Stieleria varia: one gene and its partner. The protein of the gene in region 1 binds, or shares a complex with, the protein of each later gene. Links are inferred from orthologs where the notes say so. Each region holds a gene or a part of one and is shown in the gene's direction. Other genes may lie near its edges.

Evidence for each region.
Region 2: the proteins of carB (region 1) and carA are in contact, whole or in part, in a solved structure (PDB 1KEE), measured with the Escherichia coli proteins. The link is inferred for Stieleria varia from one-to-one orthologs.

Annotation. Positions count from the first base shown.
Region 1 is NZ_CP151726.1:4,615,446-4,631,882, forward strand. What follows is about bases 4,036-7,843. They hold carB (carbamoyl-phosphate synthase large subunit), read left to right. Parts: upstream 4,036-4,391; coding sequence 4,392-7,643; downstream 7,644-7,843. Other genes in these bases: Pla52nx_RS15545 (aminotransferase class I/II-fold pyridoxal phosphate-dependent enzyme), read left to right, coding at 4,036-4,187. Also shown: Pla52nx_RS15525 (rhomboid family protein), read left to right, coding at 1-645; Pla52nx_RS15530 (redoxin family protein), read left to right, coding at 749-1,354; precorrin-6y C5,15-methyltransferase (decarboxylating) subunit CbiE, read left to right, coding at 1,385-2,635; Pla52nx_RS15540 (histidine triad nucleotide-binding protein), read left to right, coding at 2,665-3,000; more of Pla52nx_RS15545, read left to right, coding at 3,003-4,035; Pla52nx_RS15555 (glutaredoxin family protein), read right to left, coding at 7,914-9,617; Pla52nx_RS15560 (universal stress protein), read left to right, coding at 9,802-10,248; Pla52nx_RS15565 (FAD/NAD(P)-binding protein), read left to right, coding at 10,423-11,256; Pla52nx_RS15570 (oxidoreductase), read left to right, coding at 11,253-12,074; Pla52nx_RS15575 (Ni/Fe hydrogenase subunit alpha), read left to right, coding at 12,071-13,372; Pla52nx_RS15580 (hypothetical protein), read left to right, coding at 13,374-13,862; Pla52nx_RS15585 (hydrogenase maturation nickel metallochaperone HypA), read left to right, coding at 13,837-14,277; hydrogenase nickel incorporation protein HypB, read left to right, coding at 14,270-14,941; carbamoyltransferase HypF, read left to right, coding at 14,938-16,437. UniProt on the Escherichia coli protein: Large subunit of the glutamine-dependent carbamoyl phosphate synthetase (CPSase).
Region 2 is NZ_CP151726.1:5,760,214-5,775,836, reverse strand. What follows is about bases 7,466-10,459. They hold carA (glutamine-hydrolyzing carbamoyl-phosphate synthase small subunit), read left to right. Parts: upstream 7,466-8,395; coding sequence 8,396-9,523; downstream 9,524-10,459. Other genes in these bases: Pla52nx_RS19460 (EF-hand domain-containing protein), read right to left, coding at 10,391-10,459; Pla52nx_RS19470 (tetratricopeptide repeat protein), read left to right, coding at 7,466-8,310. In the rest of the region: Pla52nx_RS19505 (hypothetical protein), read left to right, coding at 581-763; Pla52nx_RS19500 (hypothetical protein), read right to left, coding at 937-2,136; tRNA adenosine(34) deaminase TadA, read right to left, coding at 2,452-2,943; Pla52nx_RS19490 (family 16 glycoside hydrolase), read right to left, coding at 2,979-3,890; Pla52nx_RS19485 (VanZ family protein), read left to right, coding at 3,924-4,346; Pla52nx_RS19480 (hypothetical protein), read right to left, coding at 4,334-5,521; Pla52nx_RS19475 (hypothetical protein), read left to right, coding at 5,853-6,320; more of Pla52nx_RS19470, read left to right, coding at 6,472-7,465; more of Pla52nx_RS19460, read right to left, coding at 10,460-12,220; Pla52nx_RS19455 (DUF1501 domain-containing protein), read right to left, coding at 12,349-13,656; Pla52nx_RS19450 (DUF1549 domain-containing protein), read right to left, coding at 13,703-15,301; Pla52nx_RS19445 (aspartyl/asparaginyl beta-hydroxylase domain-containing protein), read right to left, coding at 15,619-15,623. UniProt on the Escherichia coli protein: Small subunit of the glutamine-dependent carbamoyl phosphate synthetase (CPSase).

The DNA of each region.
Region 1 (16,437 bases):
TTCCACATCGCGTTCAACATGCTGGGCTTGTTCGTTTTCGGACGACCCGTGGAGCAGAAGATTGGGCGTGGCGAGTTCCTGCGGTTTTATCTCGTCTCCATGTTCATCGGCGGCGTGCTCGGCTCACTGACGTATTGGGTGACGGGAAAGGTCGACGGCGGCGTGATCGGGGCCAGTGGTGCAGTACTGGCGACGACGATTCTGTTTGCCTGCCATTATCCGCACGAGAAAGTGCTCTTGATGATGGTCTTTCCCATCAAAGCGTGGATCATCGCGGTTATCTTCGTTGCCGGCGACCTGTTGGGGACGCTGACGATGTTGAGCGAAGCGAGCTCTGGGATTCAGTCCCGAGGCGGCACGGCGTTCACGGTCCACTTGGCGGGCGCCGCGTTCGGCGCGTTGTACTTCTATCAACGCTGGAATCTTGAGTTCTTGGACGTCACACGCTTTCGTGACAACGTCAAGACATCAGCACGTCGAACGAAGTTAAAGGTTCACGATCCGGACAAAAAGTTGCGACAGGAGGAAGCGGAAGCCGACCGCATCCTGGCAAAGATTCACGAGTCGGGCGAAGCGAGCTTGACCAGCAAAGAACGACGAACATTACAACGTTACAGCAAGCGTAAGCGAGAAGGTCGTGATTGACGTTGCCGTGTCGTTGAGATCACATTCAATCACGTGAAACCGACCTGTGTTCAACTCCAGAAAGTTCTACTTCAGAAACACGAACCTTGCTTTGGAAATCCGAATGATGTTCAAGACCAGCCGCCTCATCGCCCCTCGCCTCATCGTCTGTTGCTTGACGATCACATTGTCGGCGTTAACGAGTTATCCTGTTTCCGCGCAAAACACTGCCGAAAAGACGCCGACTCTGGCGGATGGCGACAAGGCTCCAGATTTTGAACTGCCGTTGGTCGGCAGCGACGATTACTTGACGCTCAAAGATGCCATTGCGGACGGGCCGGCGGTTGTCATCGTGTTGCGGGGCTATCCTGGGTATCAGTGTCCGCTGTGCAGCAAACAGGTTTCATCGATCGCCAATCGCGCCAAAGCCTTGGGGCAACAGGCGAAGCGTGTGATACTAGTGTATCCCGGCGAAGCGACGTTGTTGGAGCGGCACGCGGAAGAGTTTGTGGGATCGCGATCGCTGCCCGAGCCGCTGGTCATGGTGCGAGATCCGGGAATGAGAATGATCGAATCCTGGGGGCTGCGTTGGGACGCACCACGCGAGACGGCTTACCCTGCAACCTACGTGATCCAAAAGAACGGTCGGGTGGCTTGGAGCAAGGTCAGCAAGTCACACGCAGGACGCAGCACGGTGGACGAGATTTTGGCGGCACTGAAGAAGCTGTAATCGGACAACAGACAAGCAAGGAATTCACACTTGAACGAACGCATACACATTGTTGGGATCGGTGACGATGGCTTGGACGGATTGACCGGTCATGCACGTCGGCTGGTCAGCGAAGCCGAGGTGTTGATCGGCAATCAGGCGATGTTGGACAAAGTGACGGACGGAGATTCCGTCGACGATGGGGTTCAACGAATCGCTGTGGACGGAACGTTGGATGCGCTGACGAAAAAGCTTGCTGGTCTGGACGGCAAACGTGCGGTGCTGTTGGCCGGCGGTGATCCGCTGTTCTATGGCATCGCCAAGTTCTTAACGGATTCGTTGGGCAAGGAGCGATTCGAAGTCGTCCCGAACGTCAGCAGCATGCAATTGGCGTTCGCCCGTGTAAAAGAAAGCTGGGACGATGCCTACCTGACCAATTTGGCGATCGCTCCGTTGGATCGTGTCGTGGACACGATTCGCACCGCGGATCGTGTCGGATTGTTCACCACAGAAGCTATCCCGCCAAGGGCTGTCGCCGAAGCGCTGTTGGATCGACGGATCGATTATTTCAACGCCTATGTTTGCGAAAATCTGGGCACACCGAACGAAACGGTGACCCAAGGTGACTTACAATCGATCCGCCAACAGAGCTTTTCGCCGCTCAATGTGATGGTGTTGGTTCGACGCAAGGGCGTTGCGGATCGACCCAGTGGAGCGACACGCCATCGTTTGTTCGGAAATCCGGATGATCTGTTCTTGCAATCCAGACCCAAGCGTGGATTGCTGACTCCGTCGGAAGTTCGCTGTATCGCGTTGGCCGAGTTGGAGCTGACACCGGATACCGTGATGTGGGACGTCGGCGCAGGCAGCGGATCGATGGCGATCGAAGCTGCTCAGATCGCCCGTCAGGGCCAAGTCTTTGCGATCGAGATGGACGCGGAGGACTACGGATTGATGTTGGAGAACGCCAAGATGTTTGATGTTCCGGCATTGCAACCGGTTCACGGCCAAGCGCCCGAGGCATGGCAGAATCTGCCGGATCCGACCGCAATCTTTGTGGGCGGCAGCGGACGAATGGTTCCCGACCTGGTGCGTGCGGCCCTGCAGCGGATCAAGCATGGGCGAATCGCGGTCAGCGTGTCCAGTCCGGATAATTTGGTTGCGGTTCAAGCCGTGATGGAATCGTCAGGCGTTCAAACGGAAGTTCGCATGATCAATATCGCACGAGGAACCAATCAATTGGACCGTGTCCGTTTCGAATCACTTAACCCCATGTTCTTGGTCGTCGGTCAAGTCGGCTGAGCGGCAGATTTATTCGGCAGGAGAGAACCATGTCGGTTTTTAAGAAAATCATCGATCGTGAGATTCCAGCGGACATCGTTTTCGAAGACGAATTGTGCTTGGCGTTTCGCGACATCAATCCGCAGGCGCCGGCTCACATCTTAGTCATCCCGAAAAAGGAAATCGTTTCCTTGATCGATCTCACCGACGAAGACGAGCAGATCGTCGGCCGCTGTGTCTTGGTGGCGACAAAGATCGCGGCCAAAGAAGGTCTGTCGGCAGGGTATCGATTGATCGTCAACTGTGGCGACGACGGCGGACAAGAGGTGCCCCACCTGCACTTTCATTTGATGGGTGGTCGCAAACTCACTTGGCCGCCGGGCTGATCATGGCCTTTGAGCATCTGTTTCAGTCCCAATCGCAACGGCGTCGCGAGCATCGAGATCGCGTTCTGGTTCCGCGGCAATGCGACGGGACGATCTTGATTGAACCCGATGGCAGCCGCCTGATCAATTTCGGTTCCAACGATTACCTGGGATTGGCGGCATGTCCCGATAGCGTGCCGGATGGCATGTCCGCTGACTTCAGCAATGGCCTACCCAGCGGCAGCACGGCAAGTGCTCTGGTTTGCGGTTGGTCGGATTTGCATCAACAGTTGGCCGACGACCTGGCAACGTTGGAGTCGACCGAGGCGGCGGTGCTGTTTCCCAGCGGATTCGCGGCGTGCTGTGGAACGGTCGCGACTTTGGCCGAGAAAGGCGACTTGATCTTGAGCGATGCGTTGAATCACGCGTCGCTCATTGACGGCTGTCGTCTCAGCCGTGCGGACTGCCTGGTCTATCCTCATCGCGATGTTTCAGTTGTTGAGCAGTTGCTGCAGACGCACCGAGCCAAGTACGCGCGCGTATGGATCGTGACCGACACGGTATTCAGCATGGACGGGCATACGGCACCCTTGGTCGCGTTGTGCGATTTGGCGGAGGAACATGACGCGACGTTGATCGTGGACGAGGCGCACGCGACGGGCGTGCTGGGAGCATCCGGAGGCGGATTGTGCGAGCACTTGGGAGTCCGGCAGCGAGTTGCGATTCGGATCGGCACGCTCAGCAAGGCGATCGGGGCGCAAGGGGGGTTCGTTGCTGCACCCGCGATCGTGGTCGATCACTTGATCAACCACTGTCGGACGCTGATCTTCAGCACGGCTCTGGCGCCCTCCGCGGTGGCGGCCGGCCGCTCGGGATTGCTGCAGATTCGCCAGCATCCCGAGCGTCGAGAGCGTGTTCGGGCATTAGCGCAGCGGCTGCGAGCTGACTTGGGACTGACGTGCGACGAGCCAGAGAACAGCGTGCCGATCGTCCCGATCCCACTGGGTTCGGAGCGGGTGGCGTTGACGATTTCCCGGGAACTGAGGGAGCTGGGTTTCTACGTTCCCGCGATTCGCCCGCCGACCGTCCCCGAGAATGGATCTCGACTGCGAATCTCGCTTTCCGCGGCTCACCGTGATGATCAACTGCAGCGACTGACGCAGGGGCTGCAGAAATTCCTCGGCGAGAATCAACGGCCGGATTTTTAGCGGCAATTCGCCAATGTTTCATCGCGGTTTGGGGGCTGTGCAAAACCTTGCACGCTGAATCGGTGGCAAATCGTTACTCAAGCTCAGCGGCTGCGTAAATGTGTGATTGCGTGTCCTACGCAAACCTGCCCTCTATCTGATATCTTCTCATACGTTTTGGGCGATCGTCCCTCAGTTCCCCTCCGACCCTGCACGAGAATCGCAGTGCCACGACGCGACGACATCAAAAAAATCCTGTTGATTGGAAGCGGCCCGATTGTGATCGGCCAAGCTTGTGAGTTCGATTATTCGGGGACCCAGGCTTGCAAGGCGCTACGCGAGGAAGGCTACGAGGTCGTCTTGGTCAACAGCAATCCGGCCACGATCATGACCGATCCGGCGACCGCGGACGCGACCTACATCGAGCCGCTGACTTGGCAGATGGTCGAGAAAGTCATCGCGCGGGAACGCCCCGATGCCTTGCTGCCCACGCTGGGGGGGCAAACCGGACTCAATGTCGCGATGGATTTGGACGCACACGGAGTTTTGGAGAAATACGGCGTCGAGATGATCGCCGCGAATGCCAAAGTGATCGCGAAGGCCGAGGAACGCGAGCAGTTCAAGCAGGCGATGGAAAAGATCGGCTTGGACGTCTGTCTCGGCCGAACCGTCAAAACGTTGGAGCAAGCACGCGAGGCCTTGGAGCTGGTCGGGTTGCCCGCCGTGGTGCGTCCCAGTTTCACCATGGGCGGCAGCGGTTCCGCGATCGCGTACAACAAAGACGACTTTGACGTGTTGGTCAAAAGCGGGTTGGATCAGTCTCCGGTGACGGAGGTTCTGATCGAAGAATCCATCATCGGATGGAAAGAATACGAGATGGAAGTGATGCGGGATCGTGACGACAACGTCGTGATCATCTGTAGCATCGAGAACTTCGACGCAATGGGAGTACACACCGGTGACTCCATCACCGTCGCACCAGCTCAGACGCTGTCCGACAAAGAGTACCAGCGGATGCGTGACGCCTCGTTGGCCGTGATTCGTGAGATCGGTGTCGAGACCGGCGGCAGCAATATCCAGTTTGCGATCGAGCCCGACACGGGCCGCATGATTGTCATCGAGATGAATCCTCGGGTCAGTCGCAGCAGTGCGTTGGCGAGTAAGGCGACCGGGTTCCCGATCGCAAAGATTGCTGCAAAGCTCGCAGTCGGTTACCGCCTCTGGGAATTGCGTAACGACATCACGCAAAAGACGAAGGCTTGTTTTGAGCCCACGATCGACTACGTCGTGACCAAGATGCCGCGATTCGCGTTTGAAAAGTTTCCTGATGCCGATTCTACGCTGACCACACAGATGAAATCGGTCGGTGAGACGATGGCGATCGGGCGAACGTTCCGCGAGTCACTGCAGAAAGCGTTGCGAGGACTGGAGGTGGGTGCCTTTGGCCTGGGTTGTGACAATCGTGATTTGTGGGGAACCGACGAGCAGCCAGACATCGATGCGATCAAAGCAAAGCTGGGGACGCCGGGCGCCGAACGTATCTTCTACATGCGATACGCGATCAAGGCCGGGATTTCGATCGATGAAATCTTTTCCCTGACACACATCGACCGATGGTTCTTGGACCACATGGTTCAGATCATCGAAATGGAAGAACGCATCGCGGCGATCGGCAGTCTGGACGAAATCAACCATGACCAGATGTGGGACGCAAAACGCGACGGGTTTTCTGATCGTCAATTGGCGAAATTGCTTGGGTCGACCGAGACCAAAGTCCGTGCCCGACGCTTGGAACTCGGCATCAAACCGGCGTACAAGAGCGTCGATACCTGCGCCGCGGAGTTTGAAGCTTACACGCCTTATTACTACAGCACCTACGAGACCGAAACCGAACTGCCGCCCAAAGGCGACCAAAAACGTGTCATCATCCTGGGTGGTGGTCCTAATCGAATCGGTCAAGGAATCGAGTTCGACTACTGTTGTTGCCACGCCAGTTTCGCGTTGCGTGAGATCGGTATCGAAAGCATCATGGTCAACAGCAACCCGGAAACGGTCAGCACCGACTATGACACGTCCGACATCCTGTTCTTTGAGCCGCTGACGATCGAAGACGTCTTGAACATCTGCGATGCGACTCAGCCCGACGGAGTGATCGTCCAGTTCGGCGGACAGACCCCGCTGAACTTGGCTCGCGGATTGCAAGAAGCCGGTGTGCCGATCATCGGAACCAGTGTCGACACGATCGAGGCCGCCGAAGACCGAGAGCGTTTCCAGCAGTTGATCAACGACCTGCAATTGCGTCAGCCGCCAAGCGGAATTGCACGCAACATGGAGGAAGCTCGCAAAGAAGCGGATCGCATCGGGTATCCAGCACTGGTGCGTCCGAGTTTTGTTTTGGGCGGACGTGCGATGGAGATCTGCTACGACCGATCACAGTTCGAGCGTTATGTCGCGGAAGCGTTCATTGTCGCCGACGGACAGCCGGTCCTGATCGATCGTTTCCTGGAGGATGCCACGGAAGTCGACGTGGATGCGATTTGCGATGGAACCGATGCGGTGATCATGGGGATCATGGAACACATCGAGGAGGCCGGTGTACACTCGGGCGACTCCGCTTGTGCGATTCCACCGTTCAGCATCCCACAGCCGGTGCTGCAAGAGATTCGCGAGGCGACAGAGAAACTCGCCAAGGCGCTCAATGTCATCGGCATGATGAACATTCAGTTTGCGATCAAGTTGGAAGACGGAACGCCGACGTTGTACGTCTTGGAAGTCAATCCTCGCGCGAGCCGTACGGTGCCGTTTGTTGCCAAGGCGACAGGTGTGCCCGTGGCAAACTTGGCCACCAAAGTCATGGCGGGTCACACGTTGAAGCAACTGGGGGTCACTTCGGAGCCTATCCCGCGTCACGTGTCGATCAAAGAAAGCGTTTTTCCGTTTCGCAAGTTTGCCGGTGTCGACATCGTCCTGGGTCCTGAAATGAGGAGCACCGGCGAAGTGATGGGCATCAGCGAGCTGTTTTCGCTGGCGTTCGCCAAGAGCCAAATCGCTGCGGGTGCCGAGTTGCCCGATAGCGGAAAGATCTTCTTGAGTCTCAGTGCGCGACACAAGGATTCCGTGCTCAGTCTCGGCAAATTGTTGCGGGAGCTCGGGTTCAGCCTGTTGGCAACCACGGGAACCGCCAAGCGTCTAGAGGATGCCGGCGTCCCGGTCGAACGCGTCAAAAAGATCGCCGAAGGACACCCCAACTTGATCGACTACCTCAAGAACGAGGACGTTCAGTTGATCCTGAACACACCCAGTGGCAAAGGTGCCAGAACGGACGAAGGCAAGATCCGAGCCGCGGCGGTGCAGTACGGAGTTCCCTGTATCACGACTTTGGCTGCCGCCGAGGCTGCCGTCAGGGCGATGAAAGTGACACGTGAAATGCCGATGGAAGTGTTGTCACTGCAGGAACGATACGCCGAAACGAACTGACAGCGAAGTCCCCGCTAGGGCTGCGATTGTGAATGGACTTTGATTGGAAGCGATGCAAAAACCAGCACGAAGCGCAAGCGAGTGAATATAGAACAGTGAGACACTCGCTAGCGCTTCGTGCTGGTATCAAAGCGCAATTCGCGATTTTGGCACCTAGTAATCTGCGACAACTTATCTTTAGGGTAGTGGATCTTGTTAAAGATCCTGTAGCGGTAGGATCTTTGGCAAGATCCACTACGGCAAACCCTAACTTCTAGCTGTCCCAGACCACTAGTGGCCAACCAGCGTCAGCCAGCTGGGACGGAAGATCATGACGAGGCCGAGGACCAGGATCACCAGTCCGCTGAGAAGTTTCAGCCATCGGCCCTCGCGTTCTTGCATCTTGCGATTGGACAGTGTGACCACGGTGATCCCCAGCAGGATCGAATCGTCGAGCATGTAGGCCAAGATGTAGAGTCCGAGATACAGATAGTTCTGCCATGCGGGCAGATCCTGCAGCGTCAGGATTTGGGTGTACAGAGCGGGCAAGCCTGCCGTGCAGAGTAGCTCGACCATGTTGACGACGACGGCCAGAACGACAACGCCTGCCAATGCCGCGGTCATGTACTTGGCTTGGGCAATCTCACGCACGCGTCGGTACAACCCAGGCTTGCTTTTCTCAGGGATCGAAAGCGACACGCCTTTCTTGAACGCGAAAAAGTCCTTGACGTTGATGACACCGATCGTCAAAGCGATCAGCCCCAACGCAATCTGAACGGGGCGAACAATTCCGATCAGCAAGAACATGCTCAGCCAGGCAGCCATGAACGCATAGTAGGCGAGGCCGCTGACGACGACGAAGGTACCGGCGATCATGATGATCTTGCGACGGTCTTTGATGTTGACCAGGATCGACAACAGGAAGACCAGAATCCACATCGCGCACGGATTGAACCCATCGACAAGCCCGACGATGAACGTAAAGAGTGGCAAGCCCATGTCGGTGACACGAACTGGGCCGAACCATGGCAGCTCGATCGTATCCGACGGCGTACCGGATGCCTCCTCGGGCGGTTGCAGTGTAGCCGCGCCGACATCGCCCTCGGTGGCTTCACCCGGCAACTCGAATTCAGGAAACTCCATCACCGGTGAATCGTTTGAATCCGACGTTTCGGATAATGCATCCGGTGCTTGAGCGGCTTGCAACACGTTGATCAGCGAAATCAATCCCGGTTGGACTTGCGACGGTTTGGTTTGCGACGGTTTGGGCGGCGGTTTGTCGTCAGGTTTCCCGGCAGGCTGTTTTGCAGACGGTTCGCTTGCGACTTCGCGGATCCAGTCCTCCAGTTGCCGGCCGGTTGTCGCGTCCCCGGAGTAACCCACAATGACGCGACCCGCAAAATCAAACGTGGGCAGACCCGGCGATCCGCCCACTGCGCTGCTGAGGGCATGCCAACGGGCGCGAGCGATATCGTCTCCAGTGATTTCGTGTATTCGATACTCGATTGCTGGCCAACGTTGCTTCAATTGAGGCAAGAACCGTTTGGCTTCCTGGCACTTGGGGCACGTGTCGCGGGTGTACACGTCCATCGTCAGCAAAGCTTCGATCCCCGGGCCACTTCGCTGTGCGTCCAGGAAACCGTAGTACATTTGTCGGCAACTGTAGAAGCTCGGCACCACTGGTTTGGGGCGGCCAAATCGTTGGGTCAACGCGTACAAGCGTGCCAGTTGCTCGCGATCCTTGAGCACATCATGAACGACGACATCTAGGCCGGGACGTTTGTTCTTGAGGTGTTCGATGTACGCGATCGTTTCAGCGGACTTTGGCAGATCCGAGCGTAGGAAGACCTCCATCTGTACCGTGTGGACTGCACTAACGTTGGCGGCATCATCGTCGCTCCACGCTGTCGTCGGTGTGTATGAGAGCAACGCAAAGAGAAACACCAGTGGAGTCACGGCGGACAAACGCAGTCGTGCGAAGGGGTCAATGAACATGCTGAACATGCGGGCGTTGGTGGCGTGGGCTGGGCTGATCCGTCACTCGTCCGCAAAGCTTGTGCCGCAACACCAATTCTGTAGCTCGTTGTTACAGTGTGCCGCATGGCACTGCATTTGCATTAACACAGTCGCCACCAAGTACACCGAACATACTCACACGAGAACGGATGAGGCTGCGACGATGTCTGGACTGCGACCACAAAAGACGCTCGTTCCGATTGATTTTAGTGATCTGGCATACGATGCTTTGGAACGTGCCCTGGAAATCACGGATCCTGATGGTTACGTCGATGTCGTTCACGTCTTACCGATCCTGTCAGCGATGGAACTCGGCTATCTTTACGGTAATCTGACGGATGATTCGCGGATCGCGCACGTGACAAAGATCTTGAAGGAGCGATTCGCGGCCGTGAAATATGACCGAGTGGAACTGCACATTGCGATCGGCGATCCTGGCAGCCACATTGCCGAGCTTGCGAAGCAGCTGAAAACAGATTTGATCGTCATCCCCTCGCATGGTTACGGTTTTTTGAAGCACTTGCTGCTCGGTTCTACGGCAGAACGTGTGATACGATTGGCTACCTGTCCTGTGTTGGTGTTGCGTGAATCGTCAGAATCGCCAGAGTAGCGTGGGCGAATCCGCGCGGTATGTGCGAGGTGCGTGCGGCAGTGCACAGATCACAACGGCCGTGACATCGACAAACATGTCTATCGAACAAAAGATCTGCAATCCGCTTGAGTTTCTGGGACGACAAAACCAGTGCCGAATATTGATGACGAACCGTTTACAAAGAGGCAATCCTTGTCTGATCCTTGGCGTGTCATGCCAGCGGAGATCGTCGGCATAGACGACGAAGTTCGTTCGGTGAGGACCTACCATTTGCGGCTGAGCGACAGTGGTGATGCGGCGAGCTATCGCTTGCGCGCCGGGCAGTTCAACATGCTGTACTTGCCGGGGATTGGCGAAGCCGCCATATCAGTCAGTGGCGATCCGAGTGACTGCCACGAATTGGTCCACACCGTCCGAGCGGTCGGAAACGTCACCAACCGGTTGGCGTTGTCCACCGTCGGCACGACGTTGGGCGTTCGCGGACCGTACGGTTCGCATTGGCCGTTGGAACAGTGCAGCGGTTGCGATGTGGTTTTGATCGCGGGAGGGATTGGGTTGGCACCGCTGCGTCCAGTGATCTACGAATTGTTGGCCAAACGCGAGCGTTTTGGCCGCATCTGGTTGCTGATGGGGGCACGCAGTCCGTCCGATCTGCTTTACGCGACTCAGTACATGAATTGGTCGTATGAAGGCATCACGGTGCAGACGACAGTCGATCGACCGACCGATGATTGGTCGGGAAATGTTGGTGTCGTCACACCGCTGGTGGAGCGTCTGGAGCTTGATCGCCCCAATCAAACGGTGGTGATGACTTGCGGACCAGAGATCATGATGCGGTTCGCTGCAAGGTCGGCGCAGCGCATCGGTGTGTCGACTGATCACATTTGGGTTTCTCTGGAACGAAACATGACGTGCGCCTTTGGCCATTGCGGGCATTGTCAGTTTGGACCCCATTTCATTTGCAAGGACGGACCCGTGCTGAGATACGACCGCGTCGCAGCGTTGTTGGAGGTGCGATCGCTATGAGCAAGTCAACGACACGCAAGCGGTTGGGAGTTTTTAAGTTTGCTTCGTGCGACGGATGCCAGTTGTCGCTGTTGAGTTGCGAAGACGAGTTGTTGGATGTCGCCGACGCGGTGGAGATTGCTCATTTCCTGGAAGCCTCCAGCCATATCGGTGAGGGACCCTACGACTTGGCATTGGTCGAAGGCTCGATCACGACGGCAAGGGATGCTCAGCGAATCTTGGAAATCCGTCAACAGTCGCGCAAACTCGTCACGATCGGTGCGTGCGCGACCGCGGGAGGAATCCAAGCCTTACGAAACTGGGCCGATCATGCGGAGTACTTGCGGCTGGTTTACGCGAATCCACAGTACATCGACACGTTGGCAACGAGCACGGCGATCGAAGAACACGTGGAGGTTGATTTTCAGCTTCGTGGTTGCCCGATCGACAAGATACAACTACTGACGGTGATCAAGGCGATGATCACGAATCGTCGTCCGAACATTCCGACACACAGTGTCTGCATGGAATGCAAACGCAGGGGAACGGTGTGCATCGCAGTCACGACCGGTCAGCCTTGCGTCGGCCCGGTCACTCAAGCCGGATGTGGGGCAATTTGCCCCGCCTATGACCGACCGTGCTACGGATGCTTTGGGCCTGCCGAGCAAGCGAATTGTGAGCCGTTGTCGGACCACTACTTGGCATCGGGAACGTCTCCGCAGCATTTGATCTCGCAACTGCGCAACATGAACGCAGGGGCACGCGTCTTTCAGATCGAAAGCGATCGTGTCGAGCGTGGCAGACCGAAACTTATTTCAAAATCCGAGACGAACTCATGACAGACGGATCGACTCGCAAGATTACCGTGGAGGCGCTCACTCGCGTGGAAGGCGAAGGCGCGCTGCACGTTCGGCTTCGCGATGGCGGAGTCGAAAGCGTGAAACTGTCGATCTACGAGCCGCCCCGATTCTTTGAAGCGTTCCTGCAGGGACGACGTTTGGAGGAAGTGCCCGATATCACCGCCCGCATCTGTGGAATCTGTCCGGTTGCCTATCAAATGACATCCGTGCACGCGTTGGAACAGGCCTTGGGAGTCGAAATCACACCCGAGATCCGCATCCTGCGTCGCTTGCTCTACTGTGGTGAGTGGATTGAGAGCCACGTCCTGCATATTTACATGCTCAACGCACCCGATTTTTTTGACTCACACAGTGGGATCGAACTGGCAAAGCGGTTTCCCGACGAAGTCACCCAGGGGCTGAGGATCAAGAAGGTTGGCAATCGGCTATTGGAGATCCTGGGCGGACGTGCGATCCATCCCGTCAACGTCCGCGTCGGCGGTTTCTACAGGTCTCCGGAGGTTTCGCAGCTGACCGAGCTGCTGCCGGACTTGGAGTCCGCTCTGGATGCGGCGATTGAGTCGGCACGATGGGTGGCCGGATTTGACTTTCCTTGTTTTGATCTGCCGATGGAGATGGTCGCGTTGCAACATGACGAGGAATATCCGATGAACGAAGGTCACATCGCGTCCTCGGCGCGGCCAAAGATCGCTGTGGCTGACTACGAGAAACACTTTGCCGAAGTCCACGTACCGCATAGCACGGCACTGCAGTCGGAGATCGGTGACGCAGGGGCTCCGTATTTCCTGGGACCGCTGGCGCGTTTGCGATTCAATCACGAGAGACTTTTTCCGCAGGCAAGACGCTTGACCGATGAATTGTTTCCCGATGGACCGACCGAGAATCGCTTTCATTCGATTCTGGCGCGCAGCATCGAAGTCGTTCATTCGCTGATCGAAGCGATCTCGATCATCAAGTCGTTTCGCCCACTGAAGCGTCCTTTCGTGGAGTACACGCCGTGCAACGGATTTGGTTGCGCCGCGACGGAGGCACCGCGAGGGATGATCTATCACAGCTATCAGGTCAACGACGTCGGCGAGGTGGTCACGTCAAAGATCGTTCCACCGACGTCACAGAACCAAAAACAAATCGAACTCGATTTAGTCGGATTTCTGCCATCGATCATCCAACAGTCCGACGATCGCGTGGCGGCGGAATGCGAAAAGTTGATTCGCACGTACGATCCCTGTATCAGTTGCAGCACTCATTTCCTCCGATTAACGATGGAGCGCCGATAGCATGGTTCGCGACAAGCATACTTTGATCATCGGGATCGGCAGCCCACACGGTGACGATCAAATCGGCTGGTTGGCGATCGATGAGTTGTTGTTACACGGTGAACTACCCTGCCGCGCGATCAAGGTGAGTAACCCACTGCAATGCTTAGATCATTTGGACCGCGCCGAGCGGGTATTGATCATTGATGCGGCCGTGGGAATGGACGTTTGCGTGTTGAGTATGCGGTATGACGCTTCATCGCAGTGGGATGATTGTGCTACGATCAACACCAAGGACCCGCGTGGAACACATGATCTTGGACTGCCCAGTGTCTTGGAGTTAGCGTTGAACCTAGGGCACCGCGTTGATCACGTCGAGATTTGGCTTGTTCGGGGATCACAGTTCCAGCCGCTGTCGGCAGTCAGTGAGGCGGCGCTGGCGGGGACTCACGAATGTGTACAGCGAATTGTTCAGGAGGTAGCCGATGCACGAAACATCCTTGGTGCGTAGCTTGCTGCGGCAAGTCAACGATGTGCTTGCTCAGAACGGTGGCATCGCCGCGAAAGAGATCGTCATTGAGATCGGACCACTGTCCGGGGTCGAGCCTGATTTGGTCGTCAGTGCGTTTGAGCAATTGGTCCCGGGCACACGCTTGGCCGACGCAGTCTTGAACATTCAATTCACTGACTTGTTGGTCAAGTGCCGGCAATGTGATTCAGTGTCTGAGGTCCAAGGATTTGTGTTCCGCTGCAACGCGTGCGGTTGTCGTCATGTGCAGGTGATTTCGGGTGATCAAGTGCTGTTGAAAACGGTGACCATCGTGGACTCAAATGTGGATGAATGCATGGATCATCGATCGGATCGGGACAACGACCGAAAGGTCGCGAGTGACTGTGGTTTGGCCGCGGGAGCACAGCATGGCTGAGACGATTGTGAGAGTGAACCGCGATGTGCAAGCCGACAAGAGAGCGGCGGCCCAGACGCTCCGCGAAGAAATGACACGGCGCGGCACATTCGTCGTCAACCTCGTTTCATCACCGGGCGCCGGGAAAACAAGCCTGTTGGAAGCCACCTGCCGTCACTGGGGATCGCGATTCAAGATGGCCGTCTTGGTCGGCGATTTGGCAACCGACCGAGACGCGCAACGGTTGGCTCCGTTGGTGCCAGTTGAGCAATTGACCACGGGCGGTGCGTGTCATTTGGAATTGAGTTTGGTGAAACGAGGGCTTGCGATGCTACCTCAGATCAATTTCGATTTCTTATTCATCGAGAACATCGGTAACCTCGTCTGCCCGGCGTCGCATGACTTGGGCGAGCATCTACGTGTCGTTGTGCTCAGCACAACGGAAGGCGATGACAAGCCGGGAAAGTATCCCAAGATGTTCCGCACCAGCCAGTTGATGGTGCTGACGAAAACGGACCTACTGCCTTACGTCCCGTTTTGTGTGGACAATGCGACCGAGGACGCACGGCGGATCCAGGGAGACGTGGATGTTCTGCAGGTTTGCTCGATCCATGATGACGGGATCGATGCGTGGTGTGAATACTTGCAACGCAGTCGACGTGAGATGTTGGAGCGTTTGTCGTGAGCGTCGTACGAACCGAATGCGAGCAGCAGCCATGCCGAAACTTTGTACTGACGGGACTCGTCCAAGGTCGTGGTGTGCGTCCAGCCGTTTCACGCTTGGCGGTTCGTTTTGGACTGCGCGGTTTTGTCCGCAACTCCGCCGAGGGAGTGGACGTGACGGTTACCGGAGATGTTGACGGTTTGACAGCGTTTGCTGAGAAACTTGGTCAGACCTACCGAATCGCGAATGCATGGACAAGCGATGCGGGAGAGCAGTTCGATGGATTTGTGATTCGAGAAAGTCGGGTGGAGGGAAGTTTCGCCACCGTCGTTCCCACTGACGTGGCGATTTGTTCGAAGTGTATCGCGGATCTCAGCGACGGCAATTCGCGTCGTTTCGGCTACCCCTTTACCACTTGTACCCAGTGCGGTCCACGATACTCCATCTTGGCTGCGATGCCATTCGACCGGCAGCGAACCAGTATGCATGAGTTTGCGATGTGCAACGCGTGTCACAGTGAGTACACCGACGCCGCCGATCGACGATTTCATTCGCAGACCAACTGTTGTGCCAACTGCGGCCCGAGATGCTGGGTGACCGATCAATACGACAATGTTCTAGAGAGCGGTCCGGGATTCTTGTCTTTCATCGCCGACGCGATCGTCAGTGGACAGATTGTCGCGGTCAAGGGACTGGGTGGCTATCAGTTGATGTGCGATGCGACGCAGCGGGATGTCGTGGCTGAGCTTCGAACGCGAAAACACAGAGCCAGAAAGCCGTTGGCAGTGTTGGTTCGTGACTTGAGAATGGCGGTTGAGATCGCAGAGATTGATTCCGGATCGCAGACGCAGTTGAGCGACCCTGCAAACCCGATCGTGATCATGCCGGCGAAGAACAACGGGTTGCTTGCAGAGGAGATCTCACCGGGATTGAACACGGTAGGGGTGATGTTACCGGCAACCGGATTGCACTGGATGATCGCAGATCGAGTTGCTCGACCTTTAGTGCTGACCAGCGCGAATCTGTCTGGCGGAGCGATCGTGTATCGAAACGATGATGCCATGAGTGCCTTGAGAGAAGTTGCCGATCTCTGGCTTCACCACGACCGCGAGATTCTTCGCCCGATCGATGATAGCGTCGTTCAATTCGTTGCCGGGCAATGCATGACCGTGCGGGCGGCGCGAGGAATCTCCCCGATGTCATGGTCGCGGTCTGTGCCATCGTCGGACACGATCGTTTCCTTGGGTGGACATCAAAAATGTTCTATCGGAATCGCGACAACCTCTCACTGGCTTCTCGGTCCGCATATCGGCGACCTGGAGACGGAAGAGACACGGTCACGGTTCATGGAAGAAACAGCCGCATGGCAAAAACTCATCGGAAATAGAGTCGGCTCGTACGCTTGCGATCAACATCCCGACTACTTCAGCTCCATGCTGGCGGAGAAATCCGGCCAATCCGTCGTTCGGGTTCAGCACCATCACGCCCATGTCGTGTCCGCTGCGTTCCAGCACGGG
Region 2 (15,623 bases), 1.1 Mb from region 1 along the record:
TTGGGGTTAGCCGTTTTGGCGTTAGCCACGGTTCTGTCACGTCTCCCGGCGCGGCTGGGGACGTAAGCGTTGCGCCGATGGCACAAGGCGGATGATTTGTGTTTGGGCGGATGGTGGTGTTCGTTTTCGACTTGGAAAGTCGAACGACAATCGTCGCTCGACTTTCCAAGTCGATAGCGTGCCTCGCCAAGCGTTTTGCCATTGTCAATCGGTGGTTTTCGCAGATAGCCCGACTCCCTCGTATTCGCCTGAATGGCTGAGCGCGATCTCCCCCGGGTACCGTGGGAAAGTTGACAGTGGGCACTCTTGCCCTTTCGAGTGTGAAATGCGAGTGTGAACTGTCGGCAAAGAGTGGCCAACCTACGATCTTGATGTCGGTAAAGATTGCGATCTGCAATTCGGGTGCAGATGCGGAGAGCGAATACCCTCAGGTTCCGCCCGAGTTAGCCCTTGCGGGACGGGAAAGTGATTTTAGAATTGGTATAGGATCGGACGGCTCCCGGTATGGCGACAGAATGCTTCGTCGGCAGGCATTCGACTGGAAGTCCCGTTTCGATTTGGTCCATGCAAGGAGATTGTTTTGCTTACCGAGTCCACCGTTGAGAAAATGTTTCGAGAACTGATGGCTACCCCTGAGCGCAGGGAAGAAACATTTGATCGAGCTGAGGTGTTGTTAGAAGAAGAGTTGCGTCCAGAGAGCCCGCTGCGTCACCGCTTGGCACAGGAGTTGGACGAACTGCGAGAGTTGGCTGCGAAAGCCTGAGAATCAAGGAACCGATTCTTCATGCATGAAGCGTGAGATTGGCCACTTGCCCTGCCAAAGTCATCCTGCCAAAGCGACTTTGGTATTTACCACACACAACGAAAAAAGCCGCGTTGAGGACGAGTCCTCGACGCGGCTTTTTTTGATGGTGGGGCGACGTGTCTGCTGAGCGGCTATCGATTCAGCTCGATGCCGAAGGTTGCACCCACGAGCAACAGGTCTTGATCGTTGTCGCCTCCGCCCAGTGGGTTGACCCCGCTGGCGCTGGAACCGCCTCGCCAGATGCCGCGAGCCATGTCGATCAGCTGGAACCCCGTTCGCACTTTGATCATCTTGCTGACCTGGTATCCGACTTCGCCGCGAACATCGAATCCGACCACAAACTCTTCGTTGCGTTCATAGATGGGGCGAGTCTGACGATACAGGATATTATCCACTTCCGAACCAACTCCGGTGCCGTCGTAGATCGTGATCTCAGTTGCTGTGGTCGAGTAAGCACACTGCCAGTTGTGGCCTGCAAAGGCTCGGAAATCGCTGCTGAAGGTGAATCGATCACGGAACTTGGTGTAGCGGAAGCCCAATTGAGCGGTCAGCGTGTCGTTCTGTGTCACCGATTGGTTGGTCGTCAATTGCTCCACCGCGTCACCGAATTCGGACAGCGGCGGGTTTCCGCCGATCGACTGGTCGATGTCGAGCGAGGAAATGTAGTTTTGACGCGAGTCCAAGTCTTCGATACGGAACCAGCGGAGTCCGACCATGGGCTCCATGATTCCGCCGTAGTGATAGGGTTCCATTCGCCAAGTCTTGCTCAGTTCGTAGCTGTTGAAACTGAACACGTTCTCGGTGTCTTGGACGAAGTACGTCCGCGTATTGAGTCCGGGTGTGTTGTCGTCGGCTGCGGGCACGATGAATCCAAAGGGTGGACCGGCCAGGCCGTCACCCAGCTGAAATCCGTCTTCGTTGACCCGGTTGACGCGTTCACGTGCGACGGTGAAGAACTCACCGACACCGCTTTGAACGGAGCTGAAAAGCCAGCCGCTGTCTACGTCGGGCAACATGTAGCCGATTTCGTAGCGATGGCCCCAACCGCTGTCCAACTTGGTTTCAGCAACTTGGGGATCGTTCAATTCAGGACGTGAACCGTACAGGTTCAGTCGGTCGTAGGTTGCAAACCAACCGGTATTGGCTCGATGCTTGGGCTTGAGGTCGGCCAAGTCCATGTCATAGATGGGCTCGAACCAACGAAAGTCGGGATCAAACGCAAGGGGATCTGCAGCGGGAAAGTGTTCCTGTGCAGAGACCGATGCGGTTGCGAATCCGCTCAGCATCAAAAGGGCAGTTAATAAACTCGCCGTCAGCTTCCGTACCGACATTGCTGTTCCACCATCTGTATCAAGTTTCTTGCAGCACGGATGATTCAATCATCGCGTGCCATGGATTTGGGCGCCCGAAATCGATTGGTGCGTGACCCAGGTCACGTCCCCCCACGATCGTTTCTTTCTGGAACACGACCTCGCCGCCGATATCCGAAGCATCAAACTGGTGCTCACGAAATTGCTCTTGCGGAGTGTCGAACCTGTTGGAAGTTCGGGTTGTGACGGTAGTATCGGACGGTCGGTTTGCCGAGGCTTAGTTTCTTTGCTGACAGAAATGGCAAAAATGCGAGAATCTGCAAAACCGGCACAGTTTCACACGTCCAAACGCCCCGCAGAGGGGCGTCGCCCGACCTGGCGTTTGCTGGCAAAGAAGTCCGTCAGGATTTGACCGCACGGGCCGGCTAAGATTCCTCCCGTGACGGCGCAACGGTGATTCAGGCGGTTGTCGTTGAGCAATTCGTACAGACTTGTGACCGCGCCGCCTTTGGGGTCCGACGCGCCAAAGACCACGCGGGGAACTCGGGATTGCAGGATGGCGCCGGCGCACATCACGCAGGGTTCCAGCGTGACATACAGAGTCGTCTTCTCCAGACGCCAATCTTCCATTGCTGCGGCCGCTTGGGTGATCGCAATCATTTCCGCGTGCGCGGTGGGGTCCTTGAGCGTTTCGCGTTGGTTCATGGCCGCTCCGATGATGGAGTGGTCACGAACAATGATCGCACCGACGGGAACTTCGTCGCACTCGACGGCTTGATGGGCCAACTCCAATGCTCGCGTCATCCAATGCTGGTCGACATCGATCATGGGAGTGTCAGAATCTGGTGAGTTCATATCGAGCGTCAGTTCGCGTTGTCGTCGTCCGACTCTGGCTTGGTGATTTCGGATGGTTTCAAGCGGCGAATTCGGACGTTGCGAATCTGGGACTTGCATTCATAGTTCGCCAATCCCAGCGGAGTGCAGCTTTGCATCTCGAATCGAATGTCAAAGTCGTGTCCGGAGCGGGGATGCGAAAACATCTTTTGATCATTGACCCAAACGATGATTTGATTTTGATCCACATGCACGCGGGCACGGTACCACTTTTTGTTTTCGTAGGATTGAAACACGGTGGTCTGGTTGTCACTGGCATCGTAACCATCGATGCTGCTGAGCCCTGTGACGCCGCCGCCCCAGCCGCCCATGACGAGACTCGCATGGGATTTAGCAACAGGAAACGTCAATGCACACAGGAAATCAAACCCGTCCAGTCGCTGGGCTTCCAGTTCGATCTCAAAGTTGTCACGCGGCAGGCCCTTGTCGCCATCAAAGGAGCCGCCCCATTTGACGCCGGTGATGGGGGAACCGTAGTCCAAAGTGATCGTTCCGTCGTTGACGGTGATTTCGCCATCGCCGCCGAACTCGCACGGTTTCCAGGAATCCTTGAGTTCAATCCAGCCGTCTTTCTTTTTCTTCGCAGCCGCATCGGCAGCCGCCGAATCGGTTTTCGAATCGGTTTTCGAATCGTCGGCTTGGTTGTCTTTCTGTGACGCGCCCTCTTGGTCTGCAGCAGCATTCGCGACAGAATCGGTCTTCCCCGAGTCTTGCGCCAGGACGTTGCTGGTGAGTGTGGGGCACGCCAGCAGGGCTGCCGCAAGCAGCATACGGGCTGTGAACCGAGCAGAGAATCGTGCTGTGCACCAGACAGAGAATCGAACAGGCGCGCTGCGAATTCGCGAGCTGGCGGCCAAATGTTTGTGAGATAGTTTTGTCATGACGGATGTCTGAACCCACGTTGAGAGAACCAAGTGCGACCGATCACGAACATAACCATACTCGGGGCCAGACTCGGCGTCATTGCCCTGGTGTTGTATTGGATCGCGATTTTTGTGGGGACGCATCTGCCCAAGATGCCCGAATTTGTCCCGACCGTCAGCGACAAACTCAAGCACGGCGTGGCGTATTTTGGCCTCGGAATACTGGGCTGCTACGTGTCAGGTGGCACGAAAGCGGCGTCAACCGCCGGCACGAGCAGATTGATGATCCGATTCGCCGTGGTGATGGTGCTGGGGATCGCCTACGCGGGCATCGACGAATGGACTCAAGGCATGGTCCCCGGCAGAACGCCGGATTGGAAAGATTTTCAGGCCGATGTCGTGGGGCTGGCGGCCGCCCTTGTGTGCTACCTGACCCTGCGAACGCTTTGGCAGTCCTGGCGTCAGCGGGGCTGACGAATGACCAGCCACGGCGGAACGTTGGCGATCCGCTCCTGCTGTGTCTCAGCTTGAGTCTCCGCCTCCGGACGCCTAGCGGGCGTGTATTGTCTGGGCGAGTAAGGCGATCGGTGGTACGTGCTGTCAAGCTCCGGGGCTGTCGACTTAGGAGGCAACAATTGGCCTTCCGGCGCCGGGACGGATTCGATCTGCAGTGGCCCCTGGATGATGCCGCTGCGCTTCATCCCCGGCGGACGGGGTGTAATGTTTTGACGGGCGGATGGGGCGGGCGCGGGCAATTCTTCGATTGAACCTCTACCTCCCCCATTATCCGATGGCTCCAACAACGTGTCACGCGATGGTTCCAGCAGGCTATCACTGGGCGACTCGGTCGAGCTATCCTCTGTTTCCATTAGCGGATCCTGCATCGGAGGCTGGTTGCCCCGAGGAGGTGCAAGTGCATCGAGGGGGTCCGGCTGAGGTTGCCCCGGGCGAATGATCTCCGGTTCTCGCTCGCCCGGAGACTCGGGCAGCAGGCTTTCATTTTGCTCAGATTCCCTACGCGACGAGTCCGTCGGAACGGTTGCGGGTGGATACGTAGGAACGGGCTCGGCCGGTTTGTATTGCGGCATCAACTCCTGTTGCGTGGGTGCGATGGCCGGCGATGAGAACTGGGGCTGCGGAGCCGGTGTCGGAACAAATTGCGTCGGAGCATATTGCCTCGGAACCTGGACGCTCTGGCTGTGGGTCGCAAAGGTCTGCTGGGATGTCGGATAACACGTTCCGCTGGCGCAGGGAGCATGCGAATGCGGCTGGTTTGCGTGTGCCGCCAAGACCACCGGCCCGCCGATGTACTGTCGGCTCTGTCGCGCACGCATGTCGGTGTATGAGGTGGGGGGCAAGTCCGCGCCGGGCTGGCAGCCGCCGTCGCGACACGCGTTGTATCCGTCGCCCCAGCCGAAACCCCAAAAACGTCCGACGCGGTCCATCATGGCACCCATCGGCCCCGGTTCGGCGGCCGTGAGCGAACCCGCGGCCAAGACGCCCGGGATCATCGAAGCGGCCGTCAAAAGTCCTATAGCGAGACGCTTTCGCCGCCGGGAACGGGAGTCTTGCGACGTTTTTGCATCGTTTGCTGCCGCACGTCCACTGTCCATGCCCTGAATGCGGGTGCGAACGCTTTGTGATTTCATTCCTAACATTGCTGTGACCTGTCATCCGTGACGTGGTGATTACTGCGGCGGGTAAGCGGACAGCCAGCCCGGTCACCTGTGAAATAATCGGCACAATGCGTCTTTGGACCGCGTGGCTCAAATCGGGGGAGCGGCAAATCGGTGCAATGTGGCACCGGTTGTGCGGATTGTCCGAATCAGACGCTTGCTTTACCTCTCGGATCGGACAGATGACGGTCGCCCGACAGATTTCATGTCACTTGCTGAGCTACGGTTTCAACGCCGGTGAAAAAGTCCGGAACTTCTGATCGAAAAAGCTCCCTGTTTCTACAAAATCCTGCAGGCAAAGAAGATGTCTCAACGCAACCGAATGCTCGTCGACCCTAAGGTTCAGTGGGCCATTGCGCGGCGAATCCTTTGCCACTGGGCACTGCTGCTGCTCTGTCTCGGGATGATCAGCATGTTCGTCCGCCTGATCTTTTCTGCCGGCTCCACGTCGTTTGCATCGGCCCTGTCAGATGCGGCTGCGGCTCAAGCCCCTCTGGTCTGCGTGATGGTGATGCTGGTCCCTGTTTTCATTCGCGACACGCTGGTGCTCAGCAACCGTTTTGCCGGCCCGATGTATCGCCTGAGATCATCTTTGGCCAATGTCGCCAAAGGCGAATCCGTGGAAACGATCAAGTTTCGCGATGGAGACTACTGGCAAGAAGTCGCCGTGGACTACAACAAAGTGGTTGCCGAGTTCAACCGCTTGAAGGCACGAAATGCCGAGCTGGAAGCCGAATTGACGGCACGCTCGGGCGAAACTGTCGACGCCTGAGAACTCCGCCCGATCGCTGTTGCGGGACATTTCTTGATGAAATCGCTCTGATTCCGCATCACAAGCCAGGAATCACCTACGCACGGATTGCTCGACGCGTAATAATGAAGCCTACGGGTTTCATTTCCAATTACAGCGTCGAGTTGCTCCCATGAACGAGTCTTTGTTGCGTCGGATTGCACCTGGTCACTCAGCCATCACGCCACTCTGTTGCATCGCGTTTGTCGTGATCCTGGCGACGATTTCGAGCGATATCCGCGTGGCCGCCCAAGACACCGAGGTGGCTCCCCCAGCGGAGCAGGACAAGCCAGCGGAGCAGGACAAGCCATCAGAACAAAAGCCAGCCGAAACCAAGACCGACAGTGGCGAAGCGGACACCGCAACGGCAAACAAAGTGGACGCTGGTCAAGATGATCTGGATGAAGCCGCCATTCTGAGATTTGATGCCAAATCCAGCCGGGATCTCGAAGCGGTCAAGCGACTGTTGAATTTGTCCATCAAAAAAGGGCTCACCGGCGAAAACCTCTCCTTTGCCAAACAAATGCTCGCCTCGGTGCTGTTGCAAGAAAGCCAGCAGATGATCGGCGCGATCGGCCAAGCACGGGGACAGCAAGCACTGCTGTTGCGTGACAATGCCCTGCAAACACTTGACCGTGCCATCGAGCAAGACCCGGAGTTGGTCGAAGCACTGCTGCTGAAAGCTCGCTTGCACATGTTGCTACCCGGCGGCGACAAGGACGCCGTTTACGAGTCGACCACGCGAGCGATTGAGATCCTGAAAGACGAGCCAGGAGAACGCAGTGCCGCTCTCTTGATGCGAGCAATGACGTACGCCCCCGGCCAAGAGGCCGAGCGTCTGGCCGATCTGGACGAAGCGATCAAGAGCGATCCGGAGAACATTCAAGCCTTGCAGGCTCGCGCCGCTCAAAGGTTGCGGATGCAGGACGTCGATGCGGCAATGGAAGACCTGGAAAATATCCTGGCCCAAGACCCCACAAACCAAATCGTTGCCCAGGAAGCCGTCAACCAATTGATCGAATTGAATCGACTCGATGACGCCATCGCGTTGATGACCAAAGCACTGGAAGCCAAACCGAGCGAAGGACTCTATCGGATGCGAGCGATCCTGAATCGGATGGCTTTGAAAGAAGATGAAGCCATGGCGGACTTCAACAAAGCCTTGGCGCTGCAACCCAAAGATCCCATCTCCTTGCTGCAAAGAGCCGAAATGTCGATCGGCCGAGAAGACGTCAAGAGCGCCAAGGATGACTTGGAAGCCGCCATCAAAATCGCCCCTCAAGTCGCGTCTTCTGAACAAGCGATCTTTGTACGCTGCTTGATCGCCATCGAAGAAAAGCGAATGGCCGATGCGATCAACGATATGAAAGAACTTGTCTCGCGTGATCCATCGGCGGACTACCGCCAATTGCAACTTGCCAATCTGTATCTCCAAGACGACCGGCCTCGCTTGGCCCTGGAACCGATGACGATCGTCATCGACCGCGACCCCAAGAACGTCAACGTCCTACGCCTCCGCGCCGACACTTTTCTCTCGGTCGGCGATCACACCAAAGCGATCGAGGACTACGAGCGAGCCATCAAGGCCTCGGGCGACGATGCCGATCCCGTGATCCTCTCGGGCATCCTGAACAACCTCGCGTGGGTACTGGCTACCTCTCCCAAAGATGGCGTGCGAAACGGAAAACGCTCGCTGGAATTGGCCGAAAAAGCGGTCGAGCTGACCGAAGCCAAGGAGGCGCACATTCTCAGTACACTGGCCGCGGCGCACGCCGAAGTTGGCAATTTTGAAAAGGCTATCGAGTGGAGCACCAAAGCCGTTGAGCAGGGAACTGCGGAAGAAAACGAGCAATTGGACCAACTCAAAGAAGAACTGGAGAGCTACAAGGAGAGCAAACCTTGGCGGGAAAAGCAGGAGACCGAGGAAAACGCGATCCCTATCCTGTCTCCCGACGATTTGATCGACACCTGAGGGATTCTGTAAATTCGATTTGCGGGGTATCCTCAGGCATCCAATCACCCTTGCCTTGTTTCCCGCATCTGCGATCTGCCAAATCATGCCCGCAACTGCCAAGCTAGCCCTCGAAGACGGATCGATTTACGCCGGACACGCGTTCGGTGCCGAAGGTGAAATTGCCGGAGAAGTCGTTTTCAACACTTCGATGACCGGTTACCAGGAAATCCTGACGGACCCAAGTTATTGCGGCCAGATCGTCACGATGACTTATCCTGAAATCGGCAACTACGGCGTCAACGCGATCGACGTGGAACACGAATCCCCAGCACTCTCCGGATTCATCGTCCGTGAAGAAAGCCGCGTGTACAGCAATTATCGCGCAAACGGCGACTTGGGTTCGTACCTGAAACAACACGGCGTGATCGCACTCTCAGGAATCGATACGCGAGCCTTGGTGCGACGCATCCGAACGGTCGGGGCAATGCGAGGCGTGATCTCCACCACCGATCTGAACGACGAAAGCCTGATCGCCAAAGCCAAGGCGTCGCCCAGTATGGTTGGACGCGATTTGGTCAGCGAAGTTGTGCCTGACTCCGTCGTCGGCTGGGATTCACGACTGGATGAATGGTCTGAAATCGAAATCAATCAACGACGACAAGGCCAAGCTCCAGCCGGCAAGCATATCGTCTGCCTCGACTTTGGAATGAAGTGGAACATCCCTCGCCACTTCGTCTCGCGTGGGAATCGCGTCACGATCATTCCCGGAAACCGAGGTGCCGACGAAGTCTTGGCGCTCGAGCCCGATGGGATCTTTTTGTCCAACGGACCGGGTGACCCAGAACCGCTCACCTACGCGCATGATACGATTCGCCAGTTGGTCGGCAAAAAACCGATCTTTGGAATTTGCCTGGGGCATCAATTACTCGCTCTGGCTTGCGGCGCAAAAACGTTCAAGTTGAAATTCGGACATCGCGGTGCGAACCAGCCGGTATTTGATTTGACGACCGGCAAAGTCGAAATCACGACTCAGAATCACGGGTTCGCGGTCGAAGAAGAATCGCTGCCGGATTGCCTGGAGATCACCCACCGCCACTTGAATGACGACACGATCGCTGGCATTCGTCACCGCGAACACAATGCATTCGGGATCCAGTATCACCCGGAAGCCTCCTCGGGGCCCCACGATAGCCACTACCTGTTTGACCGCTTTCAGCAACAGTTGAGCTGATTAACCGTAGGTCCATGCTCTGTATGACGAAATCAACGGGTGGTGGTGTTCGTTTTCGACTTGGAAAGTCGAACGACGATTGTCGCTGGACTGCTCAAAGTTTGGTGTTGTGTCTTTTTGGGTTTGCGCAAGTTTATGTCCCTGCTGCCGGCGCAGCTGGCGGCCCCCAGTGAGCCTCAGGCGCTAGCCGTGGGCCTGAGGCTGCAGCTGGTGGCCCCCAGTGAGCCTCAGGCGCTAGCCGTGGGCCTGAGGCTGCAGCTGGTGGCCCCCAGTGAGCCTCAGGCGCTAGCCGTGGGCCTGAGGCTGCTGCCGGCGCAGCTGGTGGCCCCCAGTGAGCCTCAGGCGCTAGCCGTGGGCCTGAGGCGGATTGTGGTGCCGGCCCACGGCTAGCGCCTGAGGCTGCTGCCCGGCGCAGCTGGTGGCCCCCAGTGAGCCTCAGACGCTAGCCGTGGGCCTGAGGCGGATTGTGGTGCCGGCCCACGGCTAGCGCCTGAGGCTCACTTTGATTGCGATGCATGGAACAAAAACATGGACTGAAAAAACAATGTCAACACCAAACTTTGAGCAGTCCACCCCTAGTGCATCGTCCAGTCTTAGAACGTGGGTTCGGTAGATGAGCCGTTTTGGCGTTAGCCACGGTTTTCGTGACACAACCGTGGCTAACGCCAAAACGGCTAACCCCCAAATCAAGACCGGATGATGCACTAGCCCGGATTATTCATAACCCGACGCGTCAGCGAGGGATACTCGGTAAATCCCTCGCTTACGCGTCGGGTTGTGAAAAACAATCTGCATTTCCCAACGATGTCACAACTCATTGTCATGAATCTGTTTGCGCTAAAAACAATCATCCGCATGAATCATCCGCTAATTCACTGACGCTTCTGACGCCGTGATGAATCCATCCGCGTCTCGGTCCAATGCGTCAAACTGTTTTTCGGTTCCGATGAACTCTCCACGCGAGATCTCGCCGTCTTGGTTGCTGTCGGTCATGCGTGCCCAAGTCTGCATGTTGCCGCTGTCCGTCTCTCGCGTCGGCATTGCTTCGCGAAAGCTTTGGTCATCACTTGATGGGTCACCTCGCAAGAACTCGACTTCATATGCATCGGGCAGCGACGCGTGGTCGAGTGCTACGCCTTCGCCGAAATTCAGTCGACGACCGCTGAATCGCAACTCGCGTTCCGAGAGCGATCCATCACCGTCCTGGTCCAACCATGCAAAAATCGCGTCGCGTGACTCGGCGCCTCGCGCTCGCACTTGGACTCGCCAAAGCAATGCGTCATCGACACGTCGACGATTGATTTCCGCTAAAGTGACCTTGCCGTCACCATCGGCATCCAGTCGCTCGAATGAAAACGACTCGTCCGGCACATCGGGGAACTCCTTCTCGTCCAGTCCGCCGTCCGAATTCGCATCAAGCATCTCGAACGCTTCCAAGGGAATGCGTTGAGTTTGTCCCAAGGTATCCTTTGCCGAAAAGGTGATCTTCATCGGTGGTGTCGCAGAGTCATCAGTGAACGCGATCGATCGCCCATTATCGTGCAGTTGCATCGTTTGTCGAACATCATCTGCTGCACTGACAAGGTTGAAAAAGGGTTGCGAGGATTCTTCGCTGTCGAACTTCAGCTCCAAAACTAGGTCCGCCACTGCGGTTCGCAACTGCTGGATCTCATCTTTATTGACCAAGCCGTCTTGATCCGCATCCAGGTTTGATACCGCGCCGGGATTTTTTCCCAAAGGTGAATTCAGCCGTGACGAGTCGAATGAATAGGCCATCATCGACCAATCGACGAAGCCTTCCAGATCCATTGCGACTTGACCATGGCGACTTGATCGACTGCGCTTCCATGCTGGGTCGTTTGCCGCCGGTGTCGGTAACACTTCGTCGCGATCCAACCGTCTGTCGCCGTTGCGATCCAGACGTTGTAGCGATCGCTCGGCCGAGTCAATTTCGCTCGGTTCCAGGACGCTGTCCTGGTTCAGATCGATCGCCGACAAGAGCTTGGATTGTCGTCGATTGGCATTGCGATAGTAGTCCGTGCCGGTCAAGCGAAAGGGACCGCCCACTGAGTTGACTCCAAAAACAAGCCGAGCGACTTCCTCGTGATCCGGTTGGAGATTTCGGTTGGCATCGTACCGACGCTCCATGTCTTTGTACTGCGCCGGTGTGAACGTCTGTCGGTTGCCAAACTGTTCGGGATGTGAGCGAACGTACTCAAACAGCGTTCGCCAACTCAACGACTCGGCTTCGTCACCATCACCCTGTGGTTCTCCAACCGCGTCCGCCATCACACGTGCGATTCTGCGCTGATGAGCTTGACCGAGAGACAGGTCGCCGATCCGAATGTCGACATCGACCAGTAAGATGCCCGCCGTGGTCGGCAAATACAATCGAACGGGCGAGTCGGAATTGGAATCTGGGGCCACCGACGGTTCGTCGTGTTCGCTCACCGGCTCATTCTTGGCGATATCGTTTTCCTCGACCATTGCCTCGGAATCGGTGGTCTGGGTCTCGGGCGTCATCGACACGGCCTCTCGTGGCTCGGGCTCGGCCGCCATTTGTTCTGTAGCGTCTGGTGCAGTAGTCGCTTGCTCAGAGGTGGTTTGCTCAGAGGTGGTTTGCTCAGTGACAACATCCTCAGTGAACTCAACTTCAACGGAGTCCTTGGTCGGCTCGACCTCGATCGACGGTTTCACGTTCTCGGACCCTTGCGTTTCCGACTCAGGCACCGGCCTAGGGCTATGCACTCCACATCCAGAGATTCCCAGCACGAACAGGCAAGCGATAAGAACTGCTGATCGCCAATACAGCCGAGGTTGATGCATCAGCTCAAGACCTCTCGGATCACGTTGCCTTCCGCGATCCGAATCGGCCTTCCTCCTTCGGCGATATTCTCGGTCGAGGGATCGACGCCCAATGCTTGGCACAAGGTGGCGAGTAAGTCCTGCTGATTCATTTTTCCGTCGGTGACATCCATTCCATCGTCACTCGTCTGACCGTAGGTCTGACCGCCGGCCACGCCACCGCCGGCCATCACGCACGTGAATGCTTGGGGGAAGTGGTCGCGACCACCGCTTGGGTTGATCTTCGGCGTGCGGCCAAATTCGCCCGCCCACAGGATGGTGGTGCGTTCCAGCAACCCGCGGTCTTGTAACTCGTTCATCAAGGTTGCCCAGCCGGCGTCCAGTTCACCGCTGAGCTGCTTGACTTGATCGAAGTTATTGGCGTGTGTGTCCCAGCCCAAGCCGTTCCCCATGCTGACTTCCACCAACGGGACACCACGCTCGATCAATCGTCGCGCCATCAAACATCCTTGTCCAAATGCTCCTTTGCCGTAGGCCGTCCGAGTTGCGTCGGACTCGCGTGACAAATCAAAGGCATGGCGTGCATCGCTTTCCAGCATCCGAATAGCGGACTCGTAAACGGTGTTCTGGGTCAATACGTTCTGTTGTGGACGTGTTTTAGCAAAGTCGGTTTGCATGTCTTGCCACAACGCCAATCGCTGGGCGTGCCGACCAACATCAATCCCCGCTGAGCGTTCCAGGAAATCAACTCGTAGCTGCGCAAACCCATCATCTCCGCCGGTCGGCGTGGCGGCCACGGAGGTTGCGGCGTGTCTTGGTCCCAGAAAACCCGGTCGAATGGAGGTGCGGGCAAACGGTCCAGGTGCGATGCTGACATAGTCCGGCAGATCAGCAGCGTCGCTGCCCAAGGCTTTGGACAACGAGCATCCGATCGCCGGATAGCTGATCGGACCGCCGGGAATGTGCCCCGTCCTCATCAGCACAGTGCCTCGCTCATGGTCGCCCTCTTTGGTGCTCATGCCACGCAAGATCGCGAGACGATCCGCCTGTTTGGCCAGCATCGGTAGGTGCTCACTGAAGCGAACGCCCGCGACATTGGTGGCGGTTTCCTGGAACGTGCCTCCATTCGGTTGGCCTGGTTTCATGTCAAAAGTGTCGATCTGACTCGGACCACCCGACATCCACAACAAAATACAATGTCGACCATTGGCAGCAGCCTGCTTGGCCGCCGCAGCCAAAGAGGGCATCCATCCGCTGGTTGCTGCTCCACCGATCACTCCTGCGCTGACGGCTTGCATCCAACGTCGGCGACTTGTTCGATTGGCCATATTCGCTGCCCGGTGTTTAAGGTTCGTTGGTTGGTCGGTAAATCGATCAGGGACAAACGGTGCATTCGGCGGTATTGAGCAGCACCCAGAGCAGATCGCCCAACGCGGCCTCTCTGGACTCACTGTCTTTGCTGCTGGACAAGTATTCCGCAAATCGCTTGGCCTCCGCATCCGTCGGTCGACGGGACAGAACAGCCAAAAAGAGTGTTTCGATCCGCTGAGCCTCTGTAAAAAATGGAGCTTGCATCGCCAACAACAACGCTCCGGAGGCGGGTTGCGTCGCCTGGGTGACTTCCGGCCCGTTGAGCAAGCCCAATGCCTGCACCACTCCATGCGGATAATCTCTCGGTGACGCCTCCGTGGCTTCCATCCGTGAAATGAACTGTTGACGCTGTCCACGATCTGGTGAACTTAAATCACTTGCGATGACAACGCTACGTCGAAACACGTTTTGCTGCATGCTGTCAAAGTACTGGGCCGGCGTCAGCGTTTTGACGTTCATGATCGCGAAGGAATCCGGCGGCGGAATTTCACCCATGGGCGCGGCACTGGTTCGACCGTACGCCTTGGTACGACCGATTGCAGCATACAAGTCACGAAGATCAAATCGTTGTTCAATCAGAAAGTCTGCTAGGTACTGCAATAACTCAGGATGACTGGCGGGATTGTCGACATCCATGTCGTCCACCGGATCGACGAGGCCTCTGCCAAACAGATGCCCCCAAACACGGTTGGCCGCGGCACGTGCAAAAAATGGATTGTCTCGCGACGCCATCCATATCGTCAGTTGTCGACGCCGGTTTTCGGACGGATCATCTTCTGGCAGCGTTTTGACTCCTGGATAGCGAGGCAACATCACACGTTCGGTTTCCGGAAAGGTGACTTCTCCGCCCGATCGATCCTCGACCACCATTCCGCCGCCCATCCGAGAGTCACGTTGTTGCAATTGGCCAAAGAACGCCGCGTACTGCCAGAAATCTTCCTGAGTCCATTGTCCCAGCGGATGATCGTGGCACTGGGCGCACTGGAGTTGTATCCCCATAAAGATCCGCGAGGTCGCCGATGCAATTCGCTCTGGTTTCAGTTCATGCGACGTGTAGAAAATCGCCGGCCCTTCGTTCCCCGCACCGCCTGCAGTCAAGAATCCGCCGACCAAGTGATCGTAGGGTTTGTTGACAAGAAACTGCTCCTGCAACCATCGATGTAGCGCCGCGACATTCTCATCGGGTCGCACGGCCACTTGATTGTCGTTTGGCAGCAAGATATCGATCCAACGCGAAGCCATGTGGCTGGCGTGTTTGGGAGAACGCAGCAAAGTGTCGATCAGCTCAACACGCTTGTTCGGGTCGTGGCTGTCAAGAAACTCTCGCAGTTGCGATACCGGCGGCGCGACGCCGGTGATGTCCAAAAAAACTCGCCTACAGAACTCAGCATCGCTGGCTGTATCGGCCGGAATGATCGAGTCTTGCTGCCATCGTGACTCCAGGATCTCGTCGATACGTTTTGCGGCGGCATCGATCTCGTTGCCGACTGCCTCGACTCGTTGCGTCTCCCCAACGCCGAGAACGCTATCGTTGAGATCTTCACCTTGAGTGACACCGCACAGAGAGCAAATTGCACAGACGGCGGTGATAGTCCGAAACATGATCACAGACTCCGGTGGTGACGCGATACCTAATGCCACCTTATCAATAGATGGCGTAGTGGAGTTCGCCAGAAATCCTGTCCGAAAGGAATTTTGCGAATCTCACTTACCAGGTGCGCCAGTAAGTGGATCGTCGCTACTTGGGGCCACCAAGCGAAACGACATCAGTAGGTTGTCGATTGGTGTGGTAGCGAATTCCTAACCCCCTGAGTTTACCGGATCGGAGAGCGAAATGCGATTATCCAGACAATCCAGCCCGGAACAAATGGCAGGGAGCGATGGCAGGTTGCCACGCCCGATTCCGGTCCTCGTGTCGCTCATC